2 regions of the Photobacterium sagamiensis genome follow, and region 2 is predicted to be linked to the other one. Evidence: predicted binding sites of a transcription regulator. Region 2 holds the regulator's gene; the other holds the start of a gene.

Region 1 (16,730 bases), on a different contig from region 2:
TAAGTTTCGTCGCTCAAAATCTGACATGTTTTCAGGTTCAATACTATTATCGGGTTCTGTACCGGCTTCAATATCCAGTGCTTGATGTCGAATGCGAACCATGGATATGAATTCCATAGCATCACGAAGATCTTGCCCTTTTCCTGTTGGCAGAATGTTTGATTCAATAATATCATCCAGACGTTCAAAGGAATTTTGAGAACGAGAGCCAACAGCAAGAGCATGAACGCGGATCAAATCGGCCAATGGGGCGGTACCGCGTCGCTTTAGGTTAATTGAATTGTTATGTCGCCCATCTTTCTCCATGACGAAGTCTTTAAAGAAGCCAAGCGGTGGTGTGCGGTTTAAGGCGTTACGAGCCAAACAAGCGAGAAAACGATTGCTCCGTTGAGCTCGAAGGCGAATAAAAATATTTAATTGTTCAGCCCATTTAACCCGGCCCCAGACACCATCCAGGTCAAAAAAGATAGAACTATTGAGCAGTGCTTGTGGTTTTGGATTGTCAATCCAATCGGCAAAGCAGATTTCCCAATCATGGCGCGTTTTTCGCCATTCGGGATTAGTTGCCATAACTTTCCCTTCACAGTAACTGTAACCGCAAGCAGCAAGACCATCACAGACGAAAGTGGCTAGTTTGGAAAAATACGCACCATGATGAAGTTCATCATAAGCATTGTCGAGGATCAGCGCATTATCTTGGTCTGTAACGATGAGCTGTTCATCTCGAGCCATCGATCCAAGAGCGAGAAAACAGTAGGGGATCGGCGGTGGGCCGAGCGCTTCTTCGGCGAGCTCTAGCAGTCTTTGTTTAAAACTACGACCTATCACAGCCATTGCACTGCCAACCATATGGGAGTTGGCATCTTCGTTTACCATACGGACAAAACAATCTTTTACTTGCACTGATAATATCTGTAACTCTTCAACACTCTGCTGTTGAAAAATAGTACTTACCAGCAATAGACTATTTTGTGACTCGTAACGAACGATATCTGTTAGACCAATGATACCAATGGGATGTTTATTGCGCAGTACAGGCAGGTGATGCACGTTACAGCGCAGCATGGTTAGCATAGCTTCAAAAACATAAGCATTGTAATCAAGCGAAATGAGTTCTGTCGACATGACTTCAGATACGGGTGATGAGAGATCAATACCAGCAGCCAGTACACGGGTGCAGAGGTCGCGATCTGTGATAATTCCGATCATGTCATCTTTACCATCATCGTCATCAGATGAGTCCGGATCACTCAGTAGCAGTGCAGAGACACCTTCTTCAGCCATGGTTTGCGCGGCGACCTGAATAGTTTCAGTTTGTGGGATGATAACCGCTTCACGGGTCAGTAAAGTGCGAACCTTAGAAGTCGTGAGATCGTTAGCATCGGTATGGGTTGAAACTGCATGACGCAGCCGTGCGTTATCTTCAACGTCTACAAAGTCGGCAAAGCTTTCAAATTCTTCATAAAGGCTGTGAAAAGTTTCCTCGGGAATACAGTAAACAAGGGTATCTTCCAATGCTTTAGCTGGCATACGTACGCGATTGTTCATTAGTAGCCCCATTTGGCCAAAAATGTCCCCCTCATCAATACGGTTGTAAAGCTCACCTTTACGTCGATAAATCTCAACCACGCCACTACGAATTAAGAAAAGATCATGGATCTCGTCACCCAAATTAAAAATAATGGTATCCGCACGGTAATAGGCAACTTCGACTTGTAATGCTACTTGCTGTAATTTTTCTTCAGGTAACTTGTCAAAAGGAGGAAACTGGTTGATAAAATTAAGTATTTCGAGCTGCTCTGCTTCCATCACACTATCCGTTATTATTAGAAGTTATTCGTTCAACACAATAAAGTCATTATACCCAAACCACCTCGAGATGCAGAGTTTAGCGAGAGTTCATTGGCTTTTAGTCAAGGCAGCCATTTGAGATGGTTTGGGTATATACCGTGATTAAGCCCCTTTTAATACCAATACCGTTTATCTTTTGACCTTTCGGGGATTGTCTGGACTGGATCTGTAAATAAAGACCGGGTAGGGACATAGAACGCGGTGAAATCTGTTAAAATGATGGGATAACCTGGCAGTGAGTCGTTGTGACACAACTGCAATTGAACTAGGACATATTTGTGACCAATAACGATATCTTGCGCCGTATCCGCTATACCTTTGATTTTAATGATTCAAAAATGATTGAAATCTTCGGCGCTGCCGATCATGAGGTAACGCGCGAGCAGGTCAGCGATTGGTTAAAAAAAGAAGAAGACGATGCATTTAAAAAGTGCAGAGATATTGAATTAGCGATCTTCTTAAATGGTTTGATCAATGTTAAGCGTGGCAAGAAAGAAGGCCCGCAAGCGGAGCCTGAAAAACGCTTAACCAACAATATGGTTTTCATGAAGTTGCGTATTGCGTTAAATCTGAAAGCGGAAGATATTATTGATATCTTGAAGCTTGCGAACTTTAGCCTTAGTAAGCACGAGCTTAGCTCGTTCTTCCGTAAACCTGAAAACAAGCACTACCGTGAGTGTAAAGATCAAATTCTGCGTAATTTCTTACAAGGTATTCAGCTGGATATACGCCCTGAATCTGCTGCAGAACAAAGCGATGAAGATACCGAACAATCTGACGCGTAATGCATTGTGAATGATACCTATAGTATAACGATGATGTGCAGACGTTAAAGCGAATGCCTTGATGTACTGCAGGTATTACAGATAAACAAAAGGCTACCCGAAGGTAGCCTTTTTAATGCTGGCTAAACGTCTAACTCACGATAAGTGGATTAGAAGTTTGCAGAACGTGGTGCACGAGGGAACGGAATTACGTCACGGATGTTTTGCATGCCTGTAACATAAGTAACCAAACGCTCAAAACCTAGACCGAAGCCTGAGTGAGGAACTGTACCGTAACGACGTAGGTCGCGGTACCATTCGATGTGGCTTGCATCGATACCCATTTCAGCAATACGCTTATCCAGATGCTCTAAACGCTCTTCACGCTGAGAACCACCGATAATTTCACCGATGCCTGGTGCTAGAACGTCCATAGCAGCAACCGTTTTACCATCGTCATTCATACGCATGTAGAATGCTTTGATATCTTTCGGGTAGTTTTTAACAACTACTGGTGCCTTGAAGTGTTCTTCAGCCAGGTAGCGTTCGTGTTCAGAAGACATATCAATGCCCCACTCAACATCAAACTCAAACTTACGACCAGAATCTTGTAGGATCTGGATTGCATCAGTGTAATCAACTTGTGCAAAGTCAGACGTTACAAATTGCTCTAGACGAGTGATTGCTTCTTTATTGATACGCTGTGCAAAGAACTCAAGGTCATCACGACGCTCTTCAAGAACGGCTTTGAATACATACTTCAGCATGTCTTCAGCCAGTTTCGCTGCGTCATCAAGATCGGCGAAAGCAACTTCAGGTTCAACCATCCAGAATTCCGCAAGGTGGCGGCTGGTATTTGAGTTTTCAGCACGGAAAGTAGGGCCGAATGTGTATACTTTGCTTAATGCACAAGCATAGGTTTCAGCGTTCAACTGACCAGATACTGTCAGGAATGTTTCTTTACCGAAGAAGTCTTTATCGTAATCAACTTCGCCAGCGTCCGTCATTGGAACGTTAGCCATATCAAGTGTTGATACGCGGAACATCTCACCCGCACCTTCACAGTCAGACGCTGTGATAAGTGGAGCAGACATCCAGAAGAAACCTTGCTCGTGGTAGAAGCGGTGAATTGCCTGAGACAGACAGTTACGTACACGCGCGACAGCACCAATCATGTTAGTACGCGGACGTAGGTGCGCAACTTCACGAAGGTACTCAATTGAGTGGCGAGTTTTCGCCATTGGGTATGTATCAGGGTCTTCAACTAAACCTACAACTTTAACGTCCGTTGCTGCTAGTTCGAAATCCTGACCTTTAGCCGGTGACTCAACAATCTTGCCTGTTACCTCAACAGAGCAACCAGTCGTTAGTTTAAGCACTTCTTCCTGGTAATTATTTAACTCATTCGGGACCACGGCCTGAATCGGGTCGAAACAAGAGCCGTCATAAATGGCAAGAAAAGAGATCCCAGCTTTGGAATCACGACGTGAACGGATCCAGCCACGAACAGTGACTTCAGTGTCTACTGCTAGCTTTCCGCTTAATACGTCTGTTACAGGCGCGTAAGTCATGTTTAAATTACTCTCCGTTAAGGCACTTACTTTGTCATTAAAGATATATTGTGCTTTAAGATTCATTCCGAAAGAGCAATATTACCTGTCTTACGTCAAGCATCAAGCTTTGTTATCACTTGAAAGGGTAAATTGATGAAGTAATTGCTCTCGTTGTTCTGATAACTGCCTAATAATCACACTAATCTCGTAAGGTTGTAGCATTTGTGCATAATTTAAACAGAGATAGTCGTGCTGAATGATTGGTAATTGAAGATAGTCACTGGTGATGAGTTTGATTGGTTAAATCGCATGCATAAGAAATGGTTGAATTTGTTGTATGGCACAATAAATGAGACGAGTATCGAAATACTCGCCTCATTGTTATTGCTAACCTTCTGCCGGAGGTGGAGGGAGTTCACACTCTCCTTCTTCCCACCCATCGTTTAGGATTGTGCCTCCCGCTGGTATCTCTGCGCCCTTAGGATTATGTTCTACGTCGTTTGGTACTTTAGGATCAGAAGCTCTTATTAAGGTGACAATGTCACTCCATATTTCCCCTTCCTCGGCGGTGTATTGCAGCGTTTGATCGGTTTGCCAGCGGGTCTGATGGTTAAAGGCTTTAATCGCAAACTCTAAGCCGTCTGATTCAGTGATAGTTATGCGTTCGTTCATCAAAGGATCGACCGATTCGTAATAAAGCGTACCGTCTTCTTCGATCTTCCATTTAACGGGGATGTTAAATTTGCAGCCATCTTCGTCAATGTAGTTGCCAAGGAAAAATTCACCACTAGGGGTGTCGCTTAATGTCAGATAACGGTTAGTATCACTACTGAACGTTAGCACCATGTCATCACTGTTGTCGCCGCCCTGGCCGATCAGCATCGCCTCGGTGAAGCGGGTGGTTTTGTCATCCCAGGTCACCATACAGCTGGCCGCCTGCGCCTGATATTGAGTCAGGGATTTTTTGACCGTTGGGGTGGTGGTGTCAAAGTTCCAGCCCGAATCGTTGGTTTCACAAGCCGTTAGTTCGTCAGGTGCATATTCCTTGGTGATTTGCGCATAAATTTCACCTGTAGGCGGATCAATGCTCCCTTGGTGCGCCATATACGTTTTGATTGCCAGTAACTTGTTGCCAGGCTCTCGGCTGGTCAGCGCCCATAGTTCGAAATCATCATCTTCCTGTTTCCCATTAAGACGCAAATAACCTTGCTCGGTCAGCGACCAGGATTTATCCGGGGTTTGTTCGACACTATTATTATAATACTGCCAGGTGTTGCCTTCACTTAAGACAATGGTATTGATATTGCCCTCTGGGCTGATTTGTACCAGCTGCTGATTAAACAGATCTGACACTGACTGGGTCGTGAAGCGTTCATCGCCGCCGCACTCAATCACCGCATTTAAGAATTGGTCTTCTGTTGCTGCTTGGTTGTCGCCAAAGAAACAGTCGTCAAAGGGTGGCAGATTCTCCCGGTTGGCAGCAGCGAAAATTTGCTTTTTAGCTTCGTCATTAAAGGCTGAATAGTGAAAATCCTGTTGTGGCAGTATGGCTTCGCCAATGTTGACGTAACCTCGGTCTTGGTCTTCGACCAGAAACAGATATCGGGTGTTAAAACGATAACTGCCGTCGAGTTGGGTGATCTCTTCAGGTACTGCGAACTGGATCACCTCGATGCCGATGTCAACAAATGGTGTCGCAGATGTCCAGGTAGCTGTTTTTATGACAACGTTATTGAACTCGTAATGGACGCTGCCGCTGTCGCTGTTAAGTTCATCTTCATTCTTGACGAATTCCACAATGACGTTGTCAGAGAGCTTAAACTTAAAATTAACCTCGTTGAGGTCGAGAGTGGTATAAAAGGTATCAGGCGCGGCATCTGGTGATGAGATACGACAAGCGTCGGAGTCACTGCGGCATAACGTATAGCGCACATTTTCAGGCCGCCAGGTAAAATAATAACCAAACACAAGGTCTCCAAAGGCACCGTCTTCAAAGACAGCATCTTCTGCAATGTATTTGGTTAAGTGATGGTTCTCTTTGGTGGATAAGAAGTCGTGGAGCTTTTTGCCGGCCAATGAATATGAACTGACGTCTAAGTCGATACCGGCATTATCATTAGCCATTAGTGCGGCATCGGTGAGCTCGGCAGTGCTGGATGTTGTAGATAACACTTTGGAATAGCCATAAAGACCGACCCAACCCTGAGCGGTGAGCACTTGGTTTTTAATGTCATCCAATGCTGGGGGCACGGGCACACTCTCATTGCTAATTTCATACTTAAATGACTCCGCTAGTTCGATGTCGTTAACCCCCTCTTTTTCCCAGCCGGTTTCAGTCGTTGTGGTTATCGGTTCGATATATTGCATTTCATCGGCATTGATACCGCTACCATCATTGGAAGCAAAGCTGTTTAAACGCCAATAGCCTTTGTTTAATACCTCTACAATGCTTTCCTCATTACCGGTTTGTTCAGTTTGTTCAGTGTATTTGCGCTCAATAATTCCTGCAGTCACTCTTTTCACAATACTGAGGGCCATCAAATCACGGATGCTCATGCCCCGGATACCGACTTGCGGTATTAATGTGACATCAAGTTCTTCACCAACATCATCAACAAATTCTTGGGCTGCTTCTAATTTACGGTTGCTAGGATCGCTGACTACTTCGTAAAAAATGCTCCATTCTTGGTCTTGTCCTACTCGCTTGGCGAGCGCGGAATAGGCCATTGTTGAATTTAATGTCACCACCACATCGGATTCTGCGAGTGGTGCCATTAACAAGTTATCAGGCAAGGGCTCACCAACAGTAAAATCAGGCATGTTAAACAGATCAACTAATAAAACCGCATTAAAACGATTCGCTACGCCAGCATCAATGACATAGAGGCCATTCAACTGTTTTTCCCAGCTGGTAATATCGGCTTGCCGGTAAATATTGCCTACTTCGTCGAGTAATACGATGGCAAAGTTATTTTCGGCCAGGTTAACCGGGGCATCGGTGTTGGAATCGCTTGTCAGCCCCTCAGGGGAGTCGACATTGATGCTAAATCGTGTTGAAACCGGTAATTGTTCACCGGCTACGTCCGCGGGATCACCACTACCCCCGCCGCAGGCCTGCAATAATCCTGCGGCGGCAGCGCAAAGAAAAAGGCCAAGATAAGCGCGCATACTAATTTCCCCAATAATAGAAAACATTGATGTCTATGTTTTTGGTTAGTATAGGTAGGTGACATTCTAATAATGTAAAAGCTGCAGGGGGGTCTCGCAGATAGTTCGGAATCTAATATTTGAGATTCTCATAAGAATCTGAGAATAAAAAAACCGCTGAATCAGCGGCTTCTTATGATAACTTGCTCAGCGAGCTTATCTGTTTCAACGTCTTATGCAATTGCCAGATATTTATGAGTCTGAATCGATAAACGCCAGTTGCGTTTAATACAAGTGTCGATACAAAGCTCTGTTGCACGTGGCTTCTGGCTGATCGGCTGCAACGCCACTTCCACTGATTCTTTCAGCTGCACGCCGTCAAGCAGGGTATCAAGTTGTTCGATATCCTTAGTTGTGCCAACCGGGTGCTTTATTTCATCGGCACGCTGCAGCGCAGAAGGGAGAACCGGTAATTTCGCCTTCATATTGATTTTCGGTGAAACCGTTACCCAGGTATCATCGGTTGCACGAATTTCTGAGGTACCACTGGTTTCGATCTGACAACGGTAGCCCGCTTGCTTAAGTGCCAGAGTCAGAGGTACTAAGTCATAGATACAAGGTTCACCACCGGTTATCACAATATGCTTGGCGGTATAACCATGCTCACGAAGCAAAGTTACAACACCTTGGGCATCAATATTGGTCCAGAGTGGGGAATCGCCCTTCTTCGCCATGATGTCATCGACAGACGCATAATCAGCAGGCTCGGCATCCCAGGTTTGTTTGGTATCACACCATGAACAGCCTACAGGGCAAATTTGTAAGCGAACAAAAATGGCTGGAACCCCAGTGAAGACACCTTCACCCTGAATTGTCTCGAAGACTTCATTAATCTTGTACACTGCTAACCTCGCGGTGAATTGGAAAATATCTAGTAACTCTTCACTTCTTGCTGTTTTGTTCAACACTTATACCTGAAGTGCTCATTATCTACTGATAAACACCGACTTCTCTCTCCTTCTTGAACAAACCACCTGTCAGTTGACCCGAAACAGAGAGAAATGTTGAATGACGGTAATTTTATTTTGGAAAATATATGTGTTAAAAACAGCAGCAGAGCATTATGTCAGAACGAAAAGCGGTTGTCTTTAGCCATTCGACGTGATGGCTGTCACGGACTGAGAAGTTTCGGCTTCACAATTACTTCGCAAAGTAAAAAAATCAGCTCTGAAACTTTTATTATTATCATTTTTTGTATTTTTTATTACGGGAGCATACGCCATGTATGTCGCACAGCCAGGACATATTGACCATATTAAACGAAATAATGCTGGCAGCGTATACAAACTTATTGATCAAGACGGACCTATTTCGCGCATTGAATTATCTAAGCGAAGCTTGCTCGCACCGGCCAGTATTACTAAAATTACCCGTGAGTTAATTGATGCTCACCTTATAAAAGAAACCCAATATCAAGAGACTACCAGTCGAGGTCGGCCGGCTATTGGGCTCTTGCCTGCCAATGAAGGTTGGCAGTTTTTATCGATAAGGCTAGGGCGTGGTTACTTAACGATCGCGTTGCATGAGTTAGGGGGTGATATTCTGGTGGAGGAGCGACAGAATATTACAGAACTTAACCAGGATGCCGTCGTCGAGAAGTTACTGACAGAAATTAATGTGTTTTTTGCCAATCATGTTAGTGAACTTGATCGGATCACCGCCATTGCGGTGACACTACCGGGATTAGTCAATGCGCAGGAAGGCATTGTCTTGCAGATGCCGCACTACAATGTTCGTAACCTGGCGTTGGGGCCGGTTATTCATACGGCAACAGGCTTACCCGTATTTATCGGTAACGATACTCGTTCCTGGGCGCTGGCTGAGAAGCTATTTGGCAATTCCCGTGGCGTGGCAAATTCGATCCTGATCTCTGTTCACCAGGGAGTAGGGGCGGGTATTGTCCTCGATGACAAGGTATTACAAGGTAGTACGGGTAATGTCGGAGAATTAGGGCATATCCAGATCAAACCTTATGGCAAGCGCTGTTTCTGTGGCAATCATGGCTGCTTAGAAACCGTTGCCAGTCTTAGCGCTATTTTGGAGCAGGTTGAACAGCGACTAAGGGAAGGGCACCCATCCAGCCTGTATGGCACGGTACTGACCATCGAGAAGATTTGTGATGCGGCCGTGGACGGTGATAGTTTGGCAAGACAGGTTATCGTTGAGCTGGGTCATAACCTAGGACAAGCCATCGCCATTATGGTAAATCTGTTTAATCCACAGAAGATCCTGATTGGTGGCGAGTTTAATCGGGCAAAGAGTGTTCTTTATCCTTCGATAATGGAGTGTATTCGTGCTCAGTCGCTACCTGTGTATAACCGGGATTTATTGATTGAAGAAAGTTGTTTTTATACTCAGGCAACGATGCCGGGGGCGGCGCTGGTCAAGCAAGCCATGTATGACGGCCATTTGCTGATGAAGCTGGTTGAAGGTTAACTTGGTATTAACTAAGCCACAAATACCCATTGCTATCAAAAACACAGTTTAGGCTGTGTTTTTTTATGCCTTTTACACGCTGCTGTACAACACTTAAAGCAGGATGATAAGACCAATCGGGATAAGAGATAGAGTCATGTCACATTGCAAACTGATTGTCTTCTATGACGGGGCGTGCCCGAGCTGTGTTACAGATCGCGCCAGATATGAATCATGGCTTGGCAGGCGCGTGACATCACTCCGCGAGCGGCAGAATAAAGTACAGGGTGAAGAGCAACGCGAACAGGTCGAATGGTTTGATATTACCGGTCAGGAAGAAACGCTACGAGGTTGGGGGATTGATCCTGCGCAGGCATTGCGTGAACTACATGTTCGGGATCAATACGGCAGGATCTATCGCGAGTTAGATGCTTATATCTTACTGTTCAATCAAATCTGGTGGCTCAAGCCAGTTGCCTGGTTAATGTCATTCAACTGGATTAAAGCATGGCTTTCCACTGTGTACCGGCGCAGCGTCGATGCACGGTTAGCGAGGAGTAAAGAAGAGAAGTGAACTTGCACAAGCCCACTTCATTTTGCCGGCATCAGAAATGATCTTTAATTTCCATATAACGTTCACGAATATGTTCGATTAGAGCTTGGATCCGTTTTGCCGGTTTTCTGGTGTAAGGATAAACCGCGTAAATACCCACGACTTTTCCGGTATGTTCCGGTAATACTTCGACTAATGTGTTGTTTTGCAGATCATCGTAAACCAGGCAGGTTGGCAGATATGAGAGGCCATTCCCTGCGAGGGTCGATTTTCTCAATGCTGCGGCATTGTCTGATGAAAAGTTACCCGCCACTTTTAAGGTGTAAGATTCACTGTTTTTGATAAAGAGCCAGTCAAACGGCCCCGAACTTTGCTGGGTGTAGCCCAGACAGTTGTGGCGCAACAGTGCTTTGGGTGTTTCGGGAGTACCGTTTTTCTCCAGATAATCAGGGGATGCACAAATCATCCAGCGGGAATTAAAAATATGGCGCGCAATTAAGCTGGAATCTTCCAGATAACCGGTTCTAATCACCAGATCATAGTTTTCAGCGACTAAATCGACAAACTTATTATCCAGCGACATGTCGACGGTCAGCCCCGGATGTTTCTGGCAAAAATCAGATACGGCTTCTGCCAATAACAGCTCACCGGAAATCGTCGGCACTGACATTCGAATATGACCGGACAAGGCTTCACTGTAACCGGTAATGGCATTAAACGCCGATTGAGCGGCCTGATTGATATCTTTAGCACGGTGGTAAAGCACGGTACCCGGCTCAGTCACTGTGAGCTTTCTGGTGGTGCGATAGATGAGCTGTACGCCAAGTTCTGATTCCAGTTTACTGATGCGCTTGCTGACCACGGATTTGGTGATTTTATTCAGCTCGGCAACTTTGCTGAATGAACCGTGTTCAATAACTTGGGTAAACAAAACGAGGTCATCAATCTGGGGCATGGTTACTTCTCATATTTCTTTTTTGCAAGTATACCCAAACGAAGACGCAATAAGAATTTACTGCGTCTTCTTTGTTCGCAACTTACATGTCATTTATGATCACGTAGGTGGCGTAGACCGGACCGTGCACCCCCACGACTTTAATTAACTCGATATCAGCGGTTGAACTCGGGCCCGAGATGAAATTGACACAGGACGGGATACGTTCGCCATTACGTGCCTTTTCATGCAAAGTTGCCGTCGCCTGAGTTAAACGTGCTACCAAAGCACTCTGCGGTACCACGAACACCGATGCTTCAGGTAATAAGCTGATCGCTCGTCCTTGAGCCGGGTTGCTGTACAGCACCATAGTCCCTGATTCTGCCAGAGCCTGTTCAGCGAAGACAACCCCGGCTTTTGCTCTTTCGGCAATACAGATATTCGGCTCATAGCCAGCACTCTGATCCCACACATGTACGGCATGGTTGTCATTGGCCAATTGCTTAATATCAACTAAGGCTAACAAGCGCGGGTCGGCAGACAAGATAGTTTCGTTAACTGCCGGATCTGACGAAGATGAATCGGCGGCTTCGCTATCCTCATCATGACAAAACTTGTTACAGACCTCTGCCAGGGTTTTCGTCAGATTGGCTTGTGTGGTCTCAACGGCGTGAGCTCCCAGGGCGGTACGGGTGTAATTGATCAGCTCCTCTTTCAACTCATCAGACGAAAGGCCCGCCATTACCTCTTTATGACAGGTGTGTTTCAGCGCTGGACGTTCCACAGGCTCAATTTGACGAGGTCGACCAAGCTTTTGGGCGATATTGTCTAAGAAGCTCTCGCGGTGGTGGATCTGATTTTGAGACACTAGATTTTGAGTCTCCAGTTTTTGAGACATAGCCATATACCGTTCCTTTAATCCTGATTTCTGTTCTTGAACCAACTGCGAAATGATTCACCGTCTGGATTTGGTAAATCGCGGGTTTCTGTCCATTCAGTGATTGGACCCATGTTGATGGGTAGCTTACCGTTTTTAATTAAACCGCTGGCAACCGTCGCACCGACTTTCACTGTGGTATTCCACAACAATGGACGGGCATTGATGAAGTTGAAAATCCCCACTGATGCACGCTCTCCAAGCGGTGTGACTTTCTCTTCCCCCATTTTCTGGCGATGTTTCAACAGCAGATCAGAAAGCGGAATTTTTACCGGACAAACATCATGGCATGCCTTACATAAGCTGCAGGCATACGGCAAATCTTTAAAATCATCATAACCACCGAGCAAGGGAGACAAGACCGCACCGATTGGCCCGGAATAAATAGAGCCATAAGACTGGCCGCCAATGTGACGGTAGGCCGGGCAGGTATTGACGCAAGCGGCACAGCGTACACAGCGAAGAATGTCTTTAAACTCTGAGCCCAGAATGTCAGAACGGCCATTATCGACGATGACCAAATGGAATTCTTCAGGGCCGTCACAATGCTCGTTTTCACGCGGCCCCGTTAACGCGGTAACATAGCCGGTAAGAGGCAGACCAACTGCACTGCGGCACAACAGACTTACGACGATATCCAGCTCTTCGAAAGTAGGAACAATACGCTCCATACCCATAACGGCAATATGGGTCTTTGGTAAGCTGGTGGCTAAGCGGGCGTTACCTTCATTGGTCACCAGGGTAACGGTGCCTGATTCAGCCACGGCAAAGTTACAGCCAGTGATACCAATTTCAGCTTCCAGGAAATCGTGACGAATGTAGTTACGTACATATCGGGTCATTTCTTCCGGGTCATTGGTTCCTTCATAACCGATTTTATCTTTGAATATATCGCGGATCTGGGTACGGTTTTTGTGCAGGGCCGGAACTACAATGTGCGACGGTGGATCGCAATCATCGACTTGCAGAATATATTCACCCAGATCGGTTTCAACCACTTCACAGTTGTTTCGCTCGATGATCTTATTTAAGCCGATTTCTTCGGTTACCATCGACTTGGATTTCACGACCTTCTTGGCATTTTTTTCCTGGATAATGCCTTCGATATAATTGGTGGCTTCTTCTGATGTACGGGCAAAGAACACATTACCACCGTTCTTATGCACACTTTCACTTAGCTGATGCAGGTAGTAGTCGAGGTGCTCCAGAACATGGTTACGGATATCCATGCCCATTTCCCGCCACTCTTCCCAGTTGCCTAGCTTATCTGCTGCAATCTGGCGGTTGGTGAACATACGTTGCTGAGCATTGGCAACCGAGTGGCGCATGAATTCATCTTTCATCTGAACGTTAATACGTTCTTTGAATTTTATATTACTGGTTTTCATCGACATAGTACGTCCCCTTAGCGGCTCAACAGCACATCTACAATGTGCATGACTTTGATCGGTTTACCTTCACGGTTTATACGACCGCCAATGTTAATCAGGCAGCTAATGTCTGCACCGATAAGGTATTCTGGTTCAACAGCACTTATATGACGTACTTTTTCCTTTACTATTTCACCTGATATTTCAGACATCTTGACGGAGAAGGTGCCACCGAAACCACAACAGGTTTCCTGATTATCGATCGGTAACATTTCAAGCCCTTCAACATTTGCTAACAGACGAAGCGGCTCTTCTCGCACACCCAGTTTGCGGATCAGGCTACAGGAAGGGTGATAAACCGCGCGGCCGTTAAGCCGAGCACCAACATTCTCAACACCCAGCTGACCGACAATGAACTGTGTCAGTTCATAAAGGCGATCTGCGATCTTCTGTGCACGTTCGGCCCACTCTGGCTCATCAGCCAGATATTCCGGGTACTTTTTAACAGACGCTGCACACGAACCGGCCGGAGTCACAATCGGGAGATCATTTTCTTCAAAGGCCATGATCAGATTTTTCATTGCCGGCTTACTGCTTTCGATGTAGCCACTATTAAGTGAAGGCTGGCCACAGCATCCTTGTTTTTCAGGGAATATGACTTCACAGCCTAGTTGCTCTAACAGCTTGACTGTTTTTTTGGCAACCTCTGCTTTTACCGTGTCGCACAGACAGGTGACGAAAAAGTTTACCTTCATGCTATTACTCCAGTAGATGCTCTAACCGCTTTTTATCGTGATGTTGAACGGTATATGTTTATCAGTTTTTGTTGTTTTATTATTAATAAGTAAATGTCTGCCGTATTTGAGGGGCTCGACGACGTTATGGGGAGAGTATTTTAAGTAGGAAATACTGGCTGGCTATGAATTTTTCTATCGTGAATAGTCAGACAATTGAACTAATTGTGACTGAAATCCATTTGTTAACAATTACAAAATTAGACTATAAATCTAACTATCAGCTAGTTGCGTTAGTGGTACAGTCGGGTCGTTATCTTGATTGGTGGGTTATTGGAAACAATGATTTTGTGAATGTTACCTAATTGATAAGAGGCAAGACTAGAGCGATGGGGTGAAAAAGTAAAAACGGAATTTATTATCAAGCACGACAAGTGTAGTAATATTACAGAACTACATCTCAATAATGCTAGGATCCGTTAGCATCTATTGAGATATGCTATGGGCTAATCATTTCTATATTTGTCATCAATAACGCCATGCAGAAAAGATAGTGCGGCCCGATGATCGTTTCGACTCATAAACCATTGTTTCTGGGTTGTATCTAAAGGCAGAATTTCTAACCACCGTTGGCACACCCATGTCATATCCTCAAAATCCGGGGTTGGATAATTGACTGAATGTTCAGGGTATTCTTTAAACAAGACTCTCAGGCTATTGGGGACGTCACGGTCAATGGATCTAATTTCAGTCTTTGACCAGTTGTCCATCAGGGTAACATCACCAAAGCGCAAGCCGTCATCTTCCTGCCAATAGTCATTAATAACGAACTTTTCAACGCCTTGAATCGTTATGCCTAACAGACCATCGGGCAGACTCTCAAAGTCGGTTATGATGGCACGGGTACCAAAATGACAGAGTTTATCATTATCTTTCATACAGAGCCCAAAGCCATCGCTTGACGCCATAGCCAGCTTGACCAAACGAATGTATCGAGGTTCAAAAATCCTCAGCTTACTGATACCACCGGGTAACACGTAAAGTTGCAGAGGGAAAAGGGGTAAACGCATCATTATTAATCCTTACTGATATTGTTATTAGTAATGATTTCCGGTAGTGCGAATTCGCTCAAGTGACAGAAATAATCATTAGGGTCTGTTTCACATAAATTATGAATAGTTGAAGCACCTAAACACGTCATCCCGGAATCGAGGTACGAGATATCCGGGATCCAGCTCTAACCGTGTGCGCCTTAGATTCCGTATAAGTTCGTTCCTCACTTTACGGAATGACGACATTTGGTGACTGAACTCGTCAAAACTTCTGTGATGCAGGCCCTAGTACTACTAATGTTTATTATAAGCAGACAAATATAGGAATTTGTCTGCTTTTCGATACTACTGAAGTGTTCGCAAAATTGCTAAAGTGAGACAGCTAAGTTCTTGAGGCTTAATAATAAAAGGTGGCATGATGTAGATAAGCTTGCCGAAAGGGCGAATCCAGACACCTGTGTCGACAAAGGATTTTTGAATTTCAGCCATGTTGACAGGCTCATGCAGTTCGACGACGCCTATCGCGCCTAACCAGCGTACTTCTTTCACTTTATCCAGTTTTCCGATTTCAGGAAGCGATTCAGCCAGTTGCTGCTCGATACTCTGAACCTGATGCTGCCAATCACCTTGCATCAGCAGTTCAAGACTGGCATTGGCGACTGCACAAGCTAATGGATTTCCCATAAAAGTCGGGCCATGCATAAAGCAGGCGGCTTCACCGCTACATACCGTATCGGCAACATGTTTGGTGGTTAAAGTGGCTGATAATGTCATGTAGCCACCTGTCAGCGCCTTTCCGACACACATGATGTCAGGGCTGATATTGGCATGTTCACAGGCAAACATTTTGCCCGTACGACCAAATCCGGTGGCGATTTCATCGGCAATAAGCAGCACATCATACTCATCGCACAATTGGCGAATACGGGTCAGATAAGTCGGGTGGTAAATACGCATCCCACCCGCACCCTGAACGACGGGCTCGATAATAACAGCAGCCAGTTCATCGCGATGAGCAATCAGATTATTTTTAAAATCAGTGATGTCGTCTTCACACCACTCATCATAGAAACCGCACTCAGCGGATTCTGCGAAAATGTGTTCGGGTAAGAAGCCTTTATAAAGGCTGTGCATCGAATTGTCGGGATCGGTGACCGACATAGCGGCAAAAGTATCACCATGATAACCATGACGTACGGTCAGAAATTTTGGACGACGCTGCCCTTTAGCATGCCAGTATTGCAAGGCCATTTTCAGTGCAACTTCAACCGCGACTGAGCCGGAATCGGCCAGAAAAACTTGTTGTAATGGCGCCGGAGTCAGCGCTACCAGCTTGCGACACAGTTCGACAGCAGGCTGG
Region 2 (16,730 bases):
ATGATGGACCAAGTCGCTGCGGGTTATAGCAACAACCTCATCTTAGAAAAGATCCGCCTGAACCTGGTACCAGGTAGCCGTATTGGCTTATTAGGACGTAACGGTGCCGGCAAATCGACCCTGATCAAGCTGTTATCGGGTGAGCTTCCAGCACAAGCTGGCGATTTAACCTACTCGCAAGGCGTGAAGATCGGTTATTTTGCTCAGCACCAACTAGAAACCTTGCGCCTTGACGATACGCCGTTGCAGCATTTAGCACGACTTGCCCCACAATCAACCGAGCAGCAGCTTCGCGATTACCTTGGTAGCTTTGGATTCAACGGTGAAAAAGCCCTTGATAAAGTTGGGCCATTTTCTGGCGGTGAGAAAGCCCGATTAGTATTAGCACTGCTGGTATGGCAACGTCCTAACTTATTGTTACTCGATGAGCCGACTAACCACCTTGATTTAGATATGCGCCAAGCCTTAACGTTTGCGCTGCAATCTTATGAAGGCGCGATGGTTATCGTAAGTCACGACCGTTACCTGTTACGCGCAACAACGGATGATCTGTATCTTGTTCACGATCGCCAAGTGACGCCATTTGATGGTGATCTATCGGATTACCATAAATGGTTAACCGAGCAGCAGCGTAATGAGCGACGAGAATTACAAGCCGCTAAACCTGATGTCACCAAAGAAAACAGTGCTTCATCGCGTAAAGAGCAAAAACGATTAGAAGCCGAGTTACGTAAGCAAACCGCACCACTGCGCAAAAAAATCACCCAACTTGATAAGCAGATGGAAAAGCTCAGTGCCGATATTGCCGACGCGGAAGAGAAGCTATCTGACTCCACTATCTATGAAGCAGACAATAAAGCCCTACTGCACGAACAACTCAAACGTCAGGGTGATGCTAAATCAACATTAGAAGATGTTGAGATGGAGTGGATGGATCTACAAGAGCAAGTGGAAGCGATGGAGCAGGAATTTACTATTGGTGATCTTTAAGCCCGGTTATCAACAATTTGGTCTCCGAAAGCCTGGTTATCTAAAGCAATGACCTCTGAGTCATTACGCTTTTATCACCAGGATTTCTGGCAGTTCAGCCTGAGCCATTATGCTCAGGCTGACAACTTGATGAAGCGGGATACAAGCAGTTACTGGCGTTCGAACTGAAACTGGAAAAAAGCCAGCAGCAGGAGCTTATTACGCAGCTCAACCTCTGTTCACTGCAACATACGCCTCACCATGGCACCACCAATAACTTAAAAAGATATTGTGAACAGCTAGGCGCGAGCCAGTTGATCCCTCAGCTGACGGCAACCACTTAGAACCTAGAACCTAGAACCTAGAACCTAGAGTCTAGAGTCTAGGACCCGTGAATTACCAAATCATCACCACACAACCCGCCGTCAACACGCCCATCACCGAATTAAAAATCCGCCGAGTTTTCACGCTGTTGAGCCAGCGACCAATGAAGGTGCCAAAGCTGGTCCATATTGAGACACTCGGAAAACAGATCAGGAAAAAAATCACCGCAATCAGACCGGCAGACTGCCAGTATTGCTCGCCCGCCAGCGTAAAGGTACTGATCCCTGTAACCGACATCATCCATGCCTTGGGGTTCACATACTGGAACATTGCCGCCTCCATAAAGCTCATCGGCTCAGCGTCTTTCTGATCGGTTCGGATAGCGGCTGTCGCAGAGGCTATTTTCCACGCCAGATAGAGCAGGTAAGCACTACCCACCCAGCGGAGTAATTCATGCAGCAGCGGAAAACGGGTAAACATTACCCCCAAGCCGGCCGCGACCAATATAATCATCGAAACCAGGCCCGCCCCAATGCCCATCATATGCGGTAACGTGCGCCAGTAGCCAAAGTTCGCACCCGATGCGGTGAGCATCAGGTTATTCGGTCCGGGAGTACCTGTCATGGTTGCAGCAAACGCCGCTAAAGACAGAATGAATTGCCATTCCAGCATAACTGTTATTGTCCTTATTGATGCCCAAGCAAATTGTATCGGTACAATTTACTTATTAGTTTGTAATTCGATCATTTTATGCGCACAATTAACCCTACCAGCTGGTTTAACTGTGATCAAAAGGTTTATTGTCACCATGACAATTATGAAAATTGTATTAACACCAAGTAATTCTGATAGTAAGGCGGCTCCTATCTACCGGCAGATTGCCGATGCGATAGCCCGTCACATCAAATCAGGACAACTCAAGCCGGGCTGCAAACTGCCTACCCACAGAGCACTCGCCGACCAATTGGGCGTGACCGTCGGCACCATTACCCGGGGCTATGCCGAAGCCGAGCGACGCGGACAGGTTGAAGCCAGAGTGGGAGCCGGTACTTATGTCTGCCAGGCGGATCAGCCTAGCTGGGTCTATAACTATTCCGAGCAGGAAGAAGAGGAATGCAATTTCGGTTACAACATTCCCCCTCGAATCGATCGTTCTGGCATGCTCAAGCAAGCAATGGAGAACATTGCCCGTCACCCTGATCAGTTGAATCAGATGATGCTGTATCAGGATCCCCAAGGCTTAGCGACACACCGCCAAATCGTCGGTGATTGGTTGCAACAAAAAGGGGTGGCTCTCGATCCGCAGCGCATGCACTTCACCTCCGGCGGGCAGCATGCTGCGCAATTGGTATTGTCCGCATTCTGTCGCAGCGGTGATACTGTACTGGTTGAGCAGGTCTCCTATCCCGGTTTTCTCAGTCTGGCCCGTCAGCAGCAAATATCGGTCAAACCTGTTGAAATGGATCAGGAAGGGATTCTTCCGGCCAGCCTGGAAGCGGCCTGCCGTCAATATCAGCCACGCATGATCTACAGCACCCCCACCCTGCAGAACCCGACCACGGTGACAATGGGCGAGCAACGACGCAAGGAAGTGCTGGCAGTTTGCCGCCAGTATCAGGTGTTATTTATTGAAGATGATGTCAACGGCTTACTGCCGGAACAACGCCCGACGCCAATGGTGAACCTGGATCCTGAGCAGGTGATCCATATTGGCGGTCTGTCGAAATGTCTGGCTCCGGGGCTTAGGTTAGGTTACATCCAGGTGCCGACAAGGTTGCAAAAGCGCCTTAATGCTGCCCTGCATAATCATAGCCTGATGATCAGCCCGTTATTGACTGGCCTGGCTTGCGAGCTCATCACTAACGGCGATGCTGACCGAATACTGAGTCAGATCCGTGGTGATATTTATCAGCGCCAGCAGCTGGTATCGCAGTATTTGGGTAACTTCAATATTCAACATCGCAATGACAGCTTCCATGTCTGGCTGACACTGCCAGACTATTGGTTACTGAGCGACTTTGTTAAGGCGGCTGAAGATCTGGGCGTCGTGGTGAAATCCGCCGAATTGTTTGCCCCGCCGGGGAGCACCATACCTCCGGCAGTACGTTTAGCCGTCAGCGCCCCGTTCAGTCACCATAAACTGGAACAAGGCTTGCGAATACTTGCTGAATTGTTAGAGAAAGATCCGATAAATGATTTTCCCCTATAATGCCTGTGTAGTGCCGGACTAAAGTAACAAGCATAAGTTGAAAATATCACTTCAAACATGAGTGGAACCATGATGCCTTTTAAGCCAGCGAACGGGCTGCGCAACGCCCATTTACAAACCCTGCTCCCGCGGTTTATCCGCCGCAAGCCTCTGTTCACGCCGGTGATTCAGCGCATTGAGACGCCTGACGGCGATTTCCTCGATCTGGCCTGGACAGCAGCTCCCGCTGAGCATCCACGTGATAAACCGCTAATGATTCTGTTCCACGGCTTAGAAGGCAGTTTTAACAGCCCCTATGCCAATGGCTTGCTCCATGCCGCCAGAGAACAAGGCTGGCTTGGGGTAATGATGCATTTTCGCGGTTGCAGTGGAGAGATCAACCGTCAGGCCCGCGGTTACCACTCGGGAGAAACCAGTGATGCCAGATTCTTTATTGACTGGCTGAAACAGCAATTTCCCGATGCACCCTTGTATGCTGTCGGGGTCTCGCTCGGCGGTAACATGCTGGTTAACTACTTGGCGGAAACCGGGGATGAGTCTGGATTAACCGCTGCGCAGGTGATTTCACCACCGTTGGATTTAGAAGCTTGCTCAGTGCGAATCCAACAAGGGTTTTCCAGGATCTATCAACAGTACCTGCTTAATTCACTGAAAAACACCTTAGCCAAGAAAATTACTGCCTTGCCTGATGCAATGCCCGTGGCATCAGAGCAAGTACAGCACATTCAGTCATTGTGGCAGTTTGACGATCAGGTTACCGCTCCCCTGCATGGTTTTAAAGATGCCGCCGACTACTACCAACAATGTAGCGGACTCAGTAAGCTCCATCAGGTCAAAATTCCATTGCGGATCATTCATGCGAAAGACGACCCTTTCATGACGCAACGAGTGATTCCCCTGCAACCATTGCCTGCAAATATTGATTATCACTTAACGGCGAATGGCGGTCATGTCGGATTTGTCTCCGGATCCTGGCGCAATCCTGATTTCTGGTTGGAAAAGACGGTACCGGAATGGTTTAAGAAGTTGCCAGATCCTAGAGACTAGATTCGAGTCACAAGTGTGGTCCTGTGGTCCTGTGGTCCTGTGGTCCTGTGGTCCTGTGGTCCTGCAAGCAGGCTCTCCGAGCCATAGTTGGGAGTCAAGCTGTGGCTCTTTCTCGAAACTCGAACCTAGTTACTCGAAACTGTTTATCCATAGGGCCTCAGGGCCATAGTACCGCTCTACAATCTATGAAATTAACAATATAATCAGCACCCCACTAGAAAACAGATACAGTAACTATGATTATTCCCTGGCAAGATATCGACTCTGACACCCTAGACAATCTGATTGAACACTTTGTGCTGCGCGAAGGTACTGACTATGGTGAGACCGAACTCAACATGGAACACAAGGTACAATATGTCCGAAAGCAGCTTGAATCAGGTGATGCAGTGATCGTATTTTCTGAACTGCATAAATCTGTTGATATTAAACTCCGCAGAGATCTCAATTAACGGATATCTCCCGATCAAAAACCAACTTATCCTTGACCCTGGCGCAACACCCTGTTAATAACTTTCATCGTTAACATTAACGACAGGGTATGTCATGTCTGCAAAACATCCGATTATTGCAGTAACAGGGTCTTCTGGTGCCGGCACCTCCACCACTTCAGAAGCATTTCGCAAAATGTTCAATATGATGAACTTCAATGCCGCCTGGCTGGAGGGGGATAGCTTCCATCGCTTTACCCGACCGGAAATGGATGTTGAAATTCGTAAAGCCAAAGAGCAAGGCCGCCATGTCAGCTATTTTGGTCCGCAAGCTAACGACTTTGCCCAACTGGAAACTTTTTTCCGCCAATATGGTGACGATGGCAGTGGTCAATTCCGCCGCTACCTGCATACTTTTGACGAAGCGGTCCCCTATAACCAGATGCCGGGTTCATTCACGCCATGGCAGGAACTACCTGAAAATACGGATGTGCTCTTTTACGAAGGGTTACATGGCGGTGTTGTTGATGGTGAGATCAATGCCGCACAACACGTCGATTTGCTGATTGGTATGGTGCCGATTGTGAACCTGGAATGGATACAGAAGATCGTCCGCGACACGCGTGATCGCGGCCACTCCCGGGAAGCGGTCATGGAGTCTATCGTCCGCTCGATGGACGATTACCTCAATTATATTACGCCGCAATTTTCGCGCACCCATATCAACTTCCAACGGGTGCCGACCGTCGATACATCCAACCCATTCAGTGCCAAAGGCATTCCGAGTCTGGATGAAAGCTTTGTGGTTATCCGCTTCCGCGGAATTAAAAATGTCGATTTTCCGTATCTGCTATCAATGATCCAGGGCTCGTTTATGTCTCGCCATAACACCCTGGTGGTACCGGGCGGAAAAATGAGCTTTGCGATGGAGCTGATCATGCGACCGCTGATCCAGAAGTTAGTCGAAACCGGAAAGATAGGATAAACCCGACGCGAGAGGTGAGTGGCGAGTAACGAGATGCGTGCTTCTCGTTACCCGACACTATATTAGGGTCTTAATACCTACGGTGGTCCTGTGGTCCTGTGGTCCTGTGGTCCTGTAAGCAGGCTCTCCGAGCCATAGTTGGGGGTCAAGCTGTGGCTCTTTCTCGAAACTCGAACCTAATTACTCGAAACTGTTTATCCTTAGGTCCTCAGGGCCATAGCACCGCTTTTCTCGATACCCGGCTCTCGTCACGCGAAACCTAGGCTTTAACTATCTCATACGAATGGGTCATTTCGACCCCTTCGCCCAGCATCAGGCATACTGAGCAATATTTCTGCAGTGAATCTGCAACAACACTGGCAACCCGAGCCTCATCCAGATCATGGCCTGTGACCACAAAATGCAGGTTAGCCGAGGTAAAAATACGCGGTGACTGTTCACGGCGAACAGAAGAAATCTGCGCCTCACAGCCGGCAATGTTCTGGCCAGCTGATTGCAAACCGTCGACAACATCAACTGAGCTACAGCCACCAGCAGCCATCAATACCATTTCCATCGGACTTGGTGCTTTTTCGCCCCCATTGCCATCCATGACGACACTGTGACCAGAATCTGACTGTCCCAGAAAGGTCATTCCTTCTACCCATTTCACTCGTGATTGCATTGCTTTCTCCTTACTTCAAACAGGGTAATTCTGCATTAACTAACAACTGTGTGATCATGTGCACACTTATGAGTACCAAATGGCCATTTCAGGTAGATCAATATCAAGAAAAAGACGCGGAAAAAAGATAAACTCTCAAGTAAATATTCAAGTGAACTTGCAGCCTAGCGGCTGAATGAATATCCTAATCAGCGAACAATTCTATTGTTAGGCCCAGCCTTGAATTATATGGATGTCGTTGTTGGGCAACAAACGCAGAGGAAGTTAGTAATATGGTTCCAGGTAAACCTCAAACAGATCCAACTCTAGAGTGGTTTCTTTCCCATTGCCACATTCACAAATATCCGTCAAAGAGTACTTTGATCCATGCGGGAGAGAAAGCAGAAACTCTCTACTACATTGTGAAAGGTTCTGTTGCCGTATTGATCAAGGATGAAGAAGGCAAAGAAATGATCCTGTCTTACCTTAACCAAGGTGACTTCATCGGTGAGCTAGGCTTATTTGAAGAAGAGCAGGAACGTACTGCATGGGTACGTGCCAAGAGTCCTTGTGAAGTGGCAGAAATTTCTTTCAAAAAATTCCGTCAGCTTATTCAGGTCAACCCTGATATTCTGATGCGTCTTTCTGCACAGATGGCCAACCGTTTGCAAATCACTAGCCAGAAAGTAGGCGATCTTGCATTCCTTGATGTAACAGGCCGTATTGCACAGACATTGCTAAACCTTGCAAAACAACCTGATGCAATGACTCACCCAGACGGTATGCAAATTAAGATCACCCGTCAGGAAATCGGTCAGATTGTGGGCTGTTCGCGTGAGACGGTAGGTCGTATCCTTAAGATGCTGGAAGAGCAGAATCTGATTTCTGCCCACGGCAAAACTATCGTGGTTTACGGTACTCGCTAACCGACCAACGACTTCGATTAATAAAAAGCCGCTTAATGCGGCTTTTTTTGTAACTGCGAAACATATCACTATCACCAAAAAGCATAAAAAGATCTCAAAACGTATATTCTGCCGTAACCGTCACTGTTTATTCACTTGCCAACAGCAATACCAATGCTACATTATGCATATCTAATATTTATGAGAGGTCTTGATATGGATATCGAACGCTTTTCTCCACATACCCTGGTTCCCGCTACGGCTGTCATTGCAGCCTTACCCGCGACCATTGAAATGACTGGTTTTAGCGATCCTCGTCATTACCTTGAGCAACAAACCCTGTTCAGCCAGCGTCAACGCACCGTGCATGGTAATGAGCTATGGAGCCCTACTTTAGATTGCCACCAAGCAAACCAATAATTGAAACGAAAACAGCGGCCAAGGCCGCTGTTTTATCACTGTTTCCTACTCTTACTAACTCGTACTTTCGAAGATCTTATCCGCCGACGCTTCAACAAACCCACGGTACAGTTCACCATCCGTCTGAGGATAGCGCTTAGCAAACTCGTAGAAGCCGCCAGGGATTATTTTCTCACCATCAAGAAAGCCCACCGCCACCTTGTCAGCCATAGTGGCAGACTGCTCCAGCATCACCTCTGGACTCCCTTTCACCTCACCGCCAGACTCATTAATCGCAAAACCATTGTGACGCAGCAGATGGTTCACTTCATGGATCTCAGTGAACTGCTCCAGCTGATTAATACTGACGGTAAAATGATTGGCCCCAAAGCCATGCGCAGCAACCCAGCCGGCATACTCGCTTTCTGCCGATAACATCTCATACGTCGCCGAATCGATATCCCACAAACGTCCACAGCAAACAAACTCAGGTTCATGAATTGCCTGCTCCGGCACCTGATCAACCAGTTCGCGTACCGTTTCCTGTAACAGCGAAGAACACTGCCCCACCATCAGTTCACTGATAAATACTTTCGGTGCTAACGGGTTCGGATGCTCAAAATGCTCTGCATACAGCTTTTTTGCTTCAAAATGATACCTACCACATGGCTTATAGCCAATTGCAATAAATGGGGCTGCCAGCTTATCCAGCCCCACTTTCGGTAAATTGAAGGTACGCAGTGCGATGTGATCATTGAGCAAGGGTTCATCTTCGGTTAACAGTGCATGAACCTGAGCCGCAGACGGACAAAGACGTTGTATATAGTCTTGCCACAGGGCATTAAATAATTGCTCCACTCTTTCCATGATGAATATTTCCCCTTGCTGATAATGATTGCCGTAGTCGACGTATACCGGTGCTTACAACTGCACCCCAGGTGACAGCTGGGCTGGCAGCTCAGTTTGTTCACCTTCCATCGATGCCATAGGGTAAGCACAATAGTCTGCGGCATAATAAGCGCTTGGGCGTAAGTTGCCTGATGCTCCAGGCCCGCCAAACGGGGCATCACCGCTGGCTCCAGTCAACTGACGGTTGCGGTTCACAATACCGGCACGGATATGATCAATAAAATATTGCCATTCCGCATCATCGGTAGAAATCAGGCCAGCTGACAAACCATAGCGAGTATCATTCGCCATCGCGACGGCCTGAGGCAGATCCTGATAACGGACAACCTGAAGCAATGGGCCAAAGTATTCTTCATCTGGCAGCTCAGCAACTTGGCTCACTTCAATAATAGCAGGCGTGACTACCGCCCCCTGGCCACGTTTCGCTTCAAGTAATAGCTCTGCGCCTAAACTCACCAGATTTGCTTGCGCGGCAATGATGCCGTCAGCCGCGCGTTCAGAAATTTGCGGCCCCATAAACGGTTGCGGTTCAGCAAATGGCCCATCAATTTTTAGCTGACCTGTCGCTTTAACCAGACGGTTCAGAATCGCGTCACCTTCCGGCCCCTGCGGTAAATACAGGCGGCGAGCACACGTACAGCGCTGGCCTGCACTGATAAAGGCTGACTGAATAATAGTGTAGACCGTCGCATCAAGCTCGCCATAGGCTTTCGAGATCACCATCGGGTTATTGCCACCCATCTCCAGCGCCAGCATCTTGCCTGGCTGTCCGGCAAACTGACGGTGCAGGATGTGGCCGGTATTGGCACTACCGGTAAACAGCAAACCATCAATCCCTTTCGAGCTCGCAAGTGCTTCACCTGTCGGACGCGCACCCTGAACCATATTCAACACACCTTCAGGTAAGCCAGCTTGTTGCCACAGCTTCATGGTTTCTTCTGCCACTTTTGGTGTCAGATCTGAAGGCTTAAAGACCACGGTATTGCCAGATAGCAGGGCCGGCACAATATGACCGTTGGGTAAATGGCCGGGGAAGTTATATGGGCCAAATACCGCCATGACGCCCAGCGGGCGGTGGCGCAAGACTGCCGCAGTACCTGCGATATCTTTTTGCCTTTCACCGGTTCGCTCATGGTAAGCGCGCAGTGAAATAGCTATTTTACCGACCATTGCACCGGCTTCCGTTCGGGTTTCCCACAACGGCTTACCGGTCTCTTCAGCAATAGTACGGGCAATATGCTCACTGTGTTCTTTCACCAGTTCAGCAAATTTTTCCACAATAGCCTGGCGCTCGGCTAGATCTGTTTTGCGCCAGTCCACCAGGGCTTCACGGGCACTGGTCACGGCCTGTTCAACTTGTTCCTGGGTAGCAGCCAGCCCTTGCCAAATCACTTCGCCACTAAAAGGGTTCAGTGACTGCATCTGTTCACCCTGCCCCGCCAACCAGTTTCCAGCAATCCATTGAGTCATGATGTTCTCCTTTCTCTGCCCGTTGTTTACTGGGCGATCAACCGTACCGAATCGCCATTCTTAACCTGTAATGCTGCCGCCATTTCCGGCGTGATCAGCGCTACATTACGTTCACCATCGACCGCGACCTTGCCGACAGCTGCCCGGAAGTTCGCAAAGGAAGTATTACTCACCAAATAGTCATGCGAACCGTTGTGTTCGTCGATTTCGACAGTGCAACGCTTCGAATGGCGTACCGATTCAATGTTGCGCACATCACACTCAACCGTCGGGCCAGCATCAAAAATATCGACATAACCACGACAGCAGAAACCCTCGTTTTCCAGCAAACGCAGTGCCGGGCGGGTTTTCTCATGTACCTGACCAATCACCGCTTGTGCTTCCGGGCTCAGCAGATTGACGTAAATTGGCAACTTAGGCATCAAGTCGGCGATAAAGCCTTTTGCCCCAATACCAGTCAGGTAATCAGCATGGACAAAATCGATGGAGAAAAAATGCTCTCTCAGCCATTCCCAGAAAGGCGAGTGGCCCTCTTCATCGGACACCCCGCGCATTTCCGCCAGCACGGTTTCAGAAAAACGGTGTTTGTGCTCAGCCAACATTAAAAACCGGCACTTTGATAACAGGCGGCCATTCAAACCATGGCGCCATTCCGGCCGTAAGAACAACGTACATAACTCACTGTTACCCGTGTAGTTATTGCCAAAAGTCAGTACTTTCACCACATTGTGCACACCAAGGCGGCGTGAAGCATGTACCACAGTGCTGAGGTGGTAGGTATAGAAAGGGGTATCTAAGCCAATTGCGGCCTCTATTGCCGTGGTCCCTGCAATTTCACCCGTTTCCGTATCTTCAGCAACCATCAGGTAGCCTTCCGTTCCCGGCTCGGTGACCTCTTTGGTAAAGCTCTCTACTGAGTGGGAGATCCTGTTACGCAGAATTTCCTCGTTAACAGGCAGTGAAGTAAAACCATGACCTGATTCTTCTGCACAGCGCATAAGCGCCGGATAATCAGCTTCGGTAATAGGACGAATAACCAGCATCAAATTCCCTCCAGATGCAGGTAGCGACAGGCGTCGCTAACCATATTTATTGTAACTACATCAATTTTTGTAACTACATGACTTGTTGTAACCACCTGAATAGTTGTTACGACGGAATGTACTGCCCCCTCTTAAATCATGGGAAAGGGCAGTGACAGGCTTTCCTGCCCATCACTGCCTGAGCAAAACATGTTTACGATGTTACTGTGTATGAAGTTTAGCAATTGCACGCTCTAAACGTGCCATTCCTTCATCTACGTCGGCTTTATCAATCACCAGTGATGGCGTAAAGCGCACCACATTGGTACCCGCGACCAGCACCATCAGGCCTTCTTCACCTGCGGCGAGCAGAATATCGCGAGCCCGGCCCTGCCATTTTTCATTCAGAGCGGCACCTAATAGCAGACCTTTACCTCGCACCTCCTCAAAGGTTGGGTACTTGGCATTAATTTTCGCCAATGCATCACGGAACCATTGCTCGCGCTCTTTAACGCCAGCCAGTACTTCCGGCTTGGTCACTTCATCAATCACGGCTTCTGCAACGGCACACGCCAATGGGTTACCGCCATAGGTTGAACCATGCGTGCCTACTTTCATGTGTGTCGCGAGCTCTGAGGTAGTCAGCATTGCGCCAATAGGAAAGCCACCACCCAGTGATTTCGCAGTACTCAGAATATCAGGTGTGACACCCAGCCCCTGGTAAGCATAAAAATCACCCGTCCGACCGTTACCGGTTTGAACTTCGTCAAAAATCAGCAGTGCATTGTGTTTATCACACAGCTCACGGACACCCTGAATAAATTCAGATGTCGGGGAGATAATTCCCCCTTCTCCTTGCAACGGCTCCATCATCACCGCACAGGTGTGATCAGACATCAACTCGGCTAAGGCCGCTAAGTCGTTATAAGGGATATGGGAGACAGCCTGTGGTTTAGGACCGAAGCCATCAGAGTAGGCCGCCTGACCACCCACGGTTACCGTAAAGAATGTACGGCCGTGGAATCCCTTCTCGAAGGCAATAATTTCTGATTTCTCAGGGCCAAATTTATCCGCGGCGTAACGACGAGCCAGTTTTAGTGCCGCCTCATTCGCTTCAGCACCAGAGTTCGCAAAGAACACCTTTTCAGCAAAGCTGTGCTCAGTGAGCTTTTTCGCCAGACGTAAAGCAGGTTCGTTAGTCATCACATTGCTGAGGTGCCATAACTTATCGGCTTGCGATTTTAGTGCATTCACCATTGCAGGATGACAATGCCCCAGGCAGCTCACCGCAATACCGCCGGCAAAGTCAATGTATTCGCGATCATCCTGATCCCAAATACGTGCCCCTTGTCCCCTCACCGGAATAATCTGCATCGGGGAATAACAAGGTACCATTACTTCATCAAATAACTTACGTTCTACTTTTTGATCCGTTGCCATCACATTATCCTTCTGTGCACGCCGTCTTAAGCATAGTATTTACATTTTATTAACCAATTCCAATAGCAGAATATTTTTTTTGTCTGACAAAGAAATTGTTCACACCCAGTTTATGTACATATTTATGCGGGATAAAGGAAAAGTTATTAAGTGGCAATTGGATAAAGCTGTTTTTCCATCTAGGAAACAATGCGTGCTGTAAAATAGGCTAGTGAATAAGATTGCTCGCAGTATTCAGTAAAGAAAGATAATGAAATGTTAAGAACAGTGATGGAGATCGCGATTGTGAGGCAACTAAAAAGCAGAAAAGTAGCAGTTTTCTGCCTAAATCAAGTCATTTTACGCTGAAGAAAGTTCGCTAATAACTGATGACCCTGCTCGGTCAGAATGCTTTCCGGATGAAATTGCACCCCTTCAATCGGCAATACTTTATGGGCAATTCCCATGATCTCATCAAACTGGCCGTCTTTTTCCGTCCAGGCCGTCACATCGAAACAATCCGGCAGGGTATCGGCTTTCACTACCAGAGAGTGATAGCGAGTGACCGTCAACGGGTTATTGAGCGTGTGGAAGAGACTGCGGTCGGTATGGATCACCGGTGATGTCTTACCATGCATAACCTGACGGGCACGTACCACTTCGGCTCCGAAGACCTGAGCAATAGCCTGATGGCCTAAACAGACCCCGAGAATAGGTAGCCGGCCCGCAAAATGTTCAATCGCCTGCAGCGAAATACCCGCATCATCAGGGGTACAAGGCCCGGGGGAGATCACCAGGTGAGTCAGATTGAGCGCAGCAATACCGGCAATATCGATTTCATCATTACGCACCACTTCCACCTTCGCACCTAACTCGCAAAAGTATTGGTACAGGTTATAGGTAAAAGAGTCGTAGTTGTCGATAATTAGCAGCATTGATACTTCAGCTCCCGGGTGATTTGGCGGTCTATTTTGCTATAGGAAATAAGAAAGGCAAGCAGAAACATCGACAGTGCTGTCATTTACCAGACAACAAAGCTAAAAAAAGGCCAGCATATGCTGGCCTTAATGGTTAACAGATAAACTAAAGCGGATTACGTGCGACGGCGACGTGTCCAGCCCAGACCTGCCAGTGCCAGCAGCGCACCGAAGCCAAAGGAACCGCCTGAAGAACCACCTTCAGCAGGTGCTGTCGTTGGTTTTGGTTCTGGTGTTGGCGTTGGTTCTGGTGTTGATGTTGATGAAGACGCCGCTTTTTCAACAATAATCGTAGCAGTGCCTAAATCAACCGGCGTCTGCTCATACGCGGCATTAGGATACCCCTCATACAGCGCCAGCTTGGCCTGATAATTACCGGATGCCAATTCTGCTGGTAAAGCAATATCTGCACTGCCGCTGTTAGCTTCAGCCTGAGTCACCTGGTGGGTAACCTTCGTCGTCTCAGCTTGCTCAGAAGCTTCTGCACCGAATGACATCAGCTTGGCAGCAGGTGCTACATCCAATGTAACCACAATATACTTACCTGCATCGTCGCTTGATACGGCTACAGGTAAGGTTGCAGATTCACCGTCACGAGCAGGTTTGACCTTAACGCCTTCGGCAACCCCTTTATAGTTAAGGGTCACAATCACCGGATCATGATCGGAAGCAGAGAATGGATTTTCTGATTTCGTTAAATCACCGGTAAAACCGCTACCGTATTCAAACATATTGCTTTCCAGCGAGTTGATGTGCCAGTCAGTAATACCAAGGCGTTTACCTGCTACAGATGCATTGCCAAGCACATGGTCAAGGCTGCCCAGCTCACCTTCATAGGTATATGAGAAAGCATCAAGTTCACTCAGGTTAACCAGGCCTGCACCTTCTGTCAGTACCCGGCTTTCAGCATCATGCTCTTTACCATCCAAGGTAGTAGCAGCCGCAGTCTTCACCTTATTCGTACGCTCAGCCGGGATCGTGGTCAAAGCAAGAACCGGATCTTCCATGCCGTAGGAGTTCAGATCACCGATAACCAGTACATCGCCTTTTAGCTGGCTGACAGCCTGGCCAACCACTTCTGCAGCTGAAACCCTGAATTCAGTACAGTTACCCTGCAGGTCGTCCGTTGCACCTACGTCTTCAATACAGCCCGAACCTTTTGACTTAAAGTGGTTAACAACCACATGCAACGGCTCTTCCTGCCCCGGAACATTAAAGCCCTGAAGCAGACTATGACGCTGATACTTATTGAAGTCACTGTCATCAGATGCTTTGCCGTGCTGCTCTGGGGTGACGATAACCTGAGCATCGCCGGCTAATGATACGCTGGCAGGACGATAGAACATGCCAACCATAATCGCATCAGTACCGAAATACTTCTGACCTTCAAAATCGGCACCTTCTTTCACGTATTTCTGGCCATCGGCATTAGAAATTTCAACATACGTATAGAAATCAGCAGGATCAGAGAACTCCGCGTTCAGAGCATCAACCAGGTTTTTGATGGCACTGCCGTCACCAAAGCCATTGTTTTCCATCTCCATGATCCCGATGATATCGGCATCCATCGCTTTCATCGCATTGACAATTTTGGCGCGTTGAAGCGGGAATTCCTCGGCATCTCTGGAACCACGGTTACACCCTTTATACTTATCTGCATCAGCCTGATCTGCACAGCTCGCATTAAGCGGACCGCCGATCTCACTGAAACTGGTAAAGAAGTTAAGTACATTAAAGCTGGCAACTTTGATCCCGGACACATCCTCTAATGCCGGTGCATCGATTCGCTCGTGAGCAACAGCATCATCACGGACAAAGTCTGCTTTTGTTAGCTGGTTGGTCGCTACCAGACGATATTCACCATAGGAGTAGCTGATAACACCCTCAAGGTTTTCAACCCGATCACCGATCCGGATATAACCGTCTTCAGGGTTAAAGTCGGCGAAGTAAGGAACCTCACCAGCCGAGGCTTTTTCCTCTGATTCAACAACGATGCGGTTCGATTTGTTTTTTCCTTGTTCTGCAACAGCTTTGGCTGATTCAGCCGCATAAAGCTGGGTTGGCTTAACATTCGGGGTCTTATGGGACAACACCATGTTATTGCGACGACTATCGTAGTCATAGCTGAAGCTTCGGGTGACACGAAGATCTGAATCCGTATCCAGTTCGACCAACATGCCTTCATGACGCTCTAGAGTGAAGTCGAAATTTTCATCTGTTTCAAGGGAACTAATAACTGTTGCAGCAATGCTAGACGTGGTACCAGTTTGAGTCACTATTGGCGAAATGAGCTTTGTCCAGCCATGATCTTCTTCGACTTTCGCAACGACATCGACAACTTGCCCTACAACTAACCCTTCAACGGAACTCTGAACAAAGATACCGTCAGAAGTCTTCGGATCCTCATCACCGGCTTCATGCTGAATAAAGAAACCAACAGGTACATCCTTTCCTAATGCTTTAGTCTGAATCGCAGTGACGACACCAGTGACTTTATAAAAACTAGTGGATTCATATTCATATTTTGTAAAATCAATACCATCAGCTTTACTGCTCCAGCCATCACCCTGAAGTTCCATGATAGTTGCATCAATTACATCTTCTGGTGCCGGTGGTGTCGGTGTCGGTTCTTCGCCAGAACAAAATGCTTCATTCGTGCATACTAATCCGTCGAATGTATCTTCGTCATGACCAGCAAAGTATACAGAAGGGTCGAATGGTCCCGATGCATCATCTCGTGGAGTTAAATTTGTACGACGGAGTGTTTTATTCTGTGTGGCCGTATTCCCCTCGCCCCATAATGTTCCAGGATCAGTTCCGAGTTGACCGAAGCTATCAACAATGTCAGCACCCTTTTTAATGATAAGAGCATCATCACCATTGAAGTTTGTTACATCACTGACAATTCCTTTTGCTTTCAGCTCATCTGATGATCTTGAATTAACAAGAACGATACTCTCATTTTTTTTAAGTATCCCGTAAAGTTCTAATACTTTATCAGGTTCAGATTTCCCATTAGTG

The links. The regulator CRP, encoded in region 2, controls carbon source genes, mostly activating them, when cyclic AMP is high. The targets are predictions, from matches to a motif close to TGTGANNNNNNTCACA.
Region 1: the regulator CRP is predicted to act here: its motif matches at 8,476-8,491, upstream of mlc (sugar metabolism global transcriptional regulator Mlc).

What each region holds. Positions count from the first base shown of each region.
Region 1 covers NZ_JAKJSP010000012.1:277,719-294,448, forward strand. The annotation lists gene L4D76_RS03535 (putative nucleotidyltransferase substrate binding domain-containing protein) at 1-1,809, opposite strand, end outside; gene L4D76_RS03540 (YehS family protein) at 2,130-2,636, shown strand; gene asnS (asparagine--tRNA ligase) at 2,786-4,186, opposite strand; gene L4D76_RS03550 (hydrogenase expression protein HypA) at 4,556-7,336, opposite strand; gene queE (7-carboxy-7-deazaguanine synthase QueE) at 7,549-8,217, opposite strand; gene mlc (sugar metabolism global transcriptional regulator Mlc) at 8,597-9,811, shown strand; gene L4D76_RS03565 (thiol-disulfide oxidoreductase DCC family protein) at 9,948-10,364, shown strand; gene L4D76_RS03570 (LysR family transcriptional regulator) at 10,396-11,298, opposite strand; gene L4D76_RS03575 (LutC/YkgG family protein) at 11,381-12,181, opposite strand; gene L4D76_RS03580 (LutB/LldF family L-lactate oxidation iron-sulfur protein) at 12,193-13,608, opposite strand; gene L4D76_RS03585 ((Fe-S)-binding protein) at 13,620-14,339, opposite strand; gene L4D76_RS03590 (LON peptidase substrate-binding domain-containing protein) at 14,825-15,388, opposite strand; gene bioA (adenosylmethionine--8-amino-7-oxononanoate transaminase) at 15,716-16,730, opposite strand, start outside.
Region 2 covers NZ_JAKJSP010000045.1:34,961-51,690, reverse strand. The annotation lists gene L4D76_RS20445 (ABC transporter ATP-binding protein) at 1-990, shown strand, start outside; gene L4D76_RS20440 (LysE family translocator) at 1,366-1,965, opposite strand; gene L4D76_RS20435 (aminotransferase-like domain-containing protein) at 2,102-3,502, shown strand; gene L4D76_RS20430 (hydrolase) at 3,572-4,549, shown strand; gene L4D76_RS20425 (YheU family protein) at 4,786-5,001, shown strand; gene L4D76_RS20420 (phosphoribulokinase) at 5,096-5,965, shown strand; gene L4D76_RS20415 (OsmC family protein) at 6,225-6,629, opposite strand; gene crp (cAMP-activated global transcriptional regulator CRP) at 6,902-7,534, shown strand; gene L4D76_RS20405 (hypothetical protein) at 7,730-7,933, shown strand; gene L4D76_RS20400 (DUF1338 domain-containing protein) at 7,988-8,779, opposite strand; gene astD (succinylglutamate-semialdehyde dehydrogenase) at 8,834-10,291, opposite strand; gene astA (arginine N-succinyltransferase) at 10,318-11,334, opposite strand; gene L4D76_RS20385 (aspartate aminotransferase family protein) at 11,536-12,753, opposite strand; gene L4D76_RS20380 (aminodeoxychorismate/anthranilate synthase component II) at 13,083-13,667, opposite strand; gene L4D76_RS20375 (ExeM/NucH family extracellular endonuclease) at 13,826-16,730, opposite strand, start outside.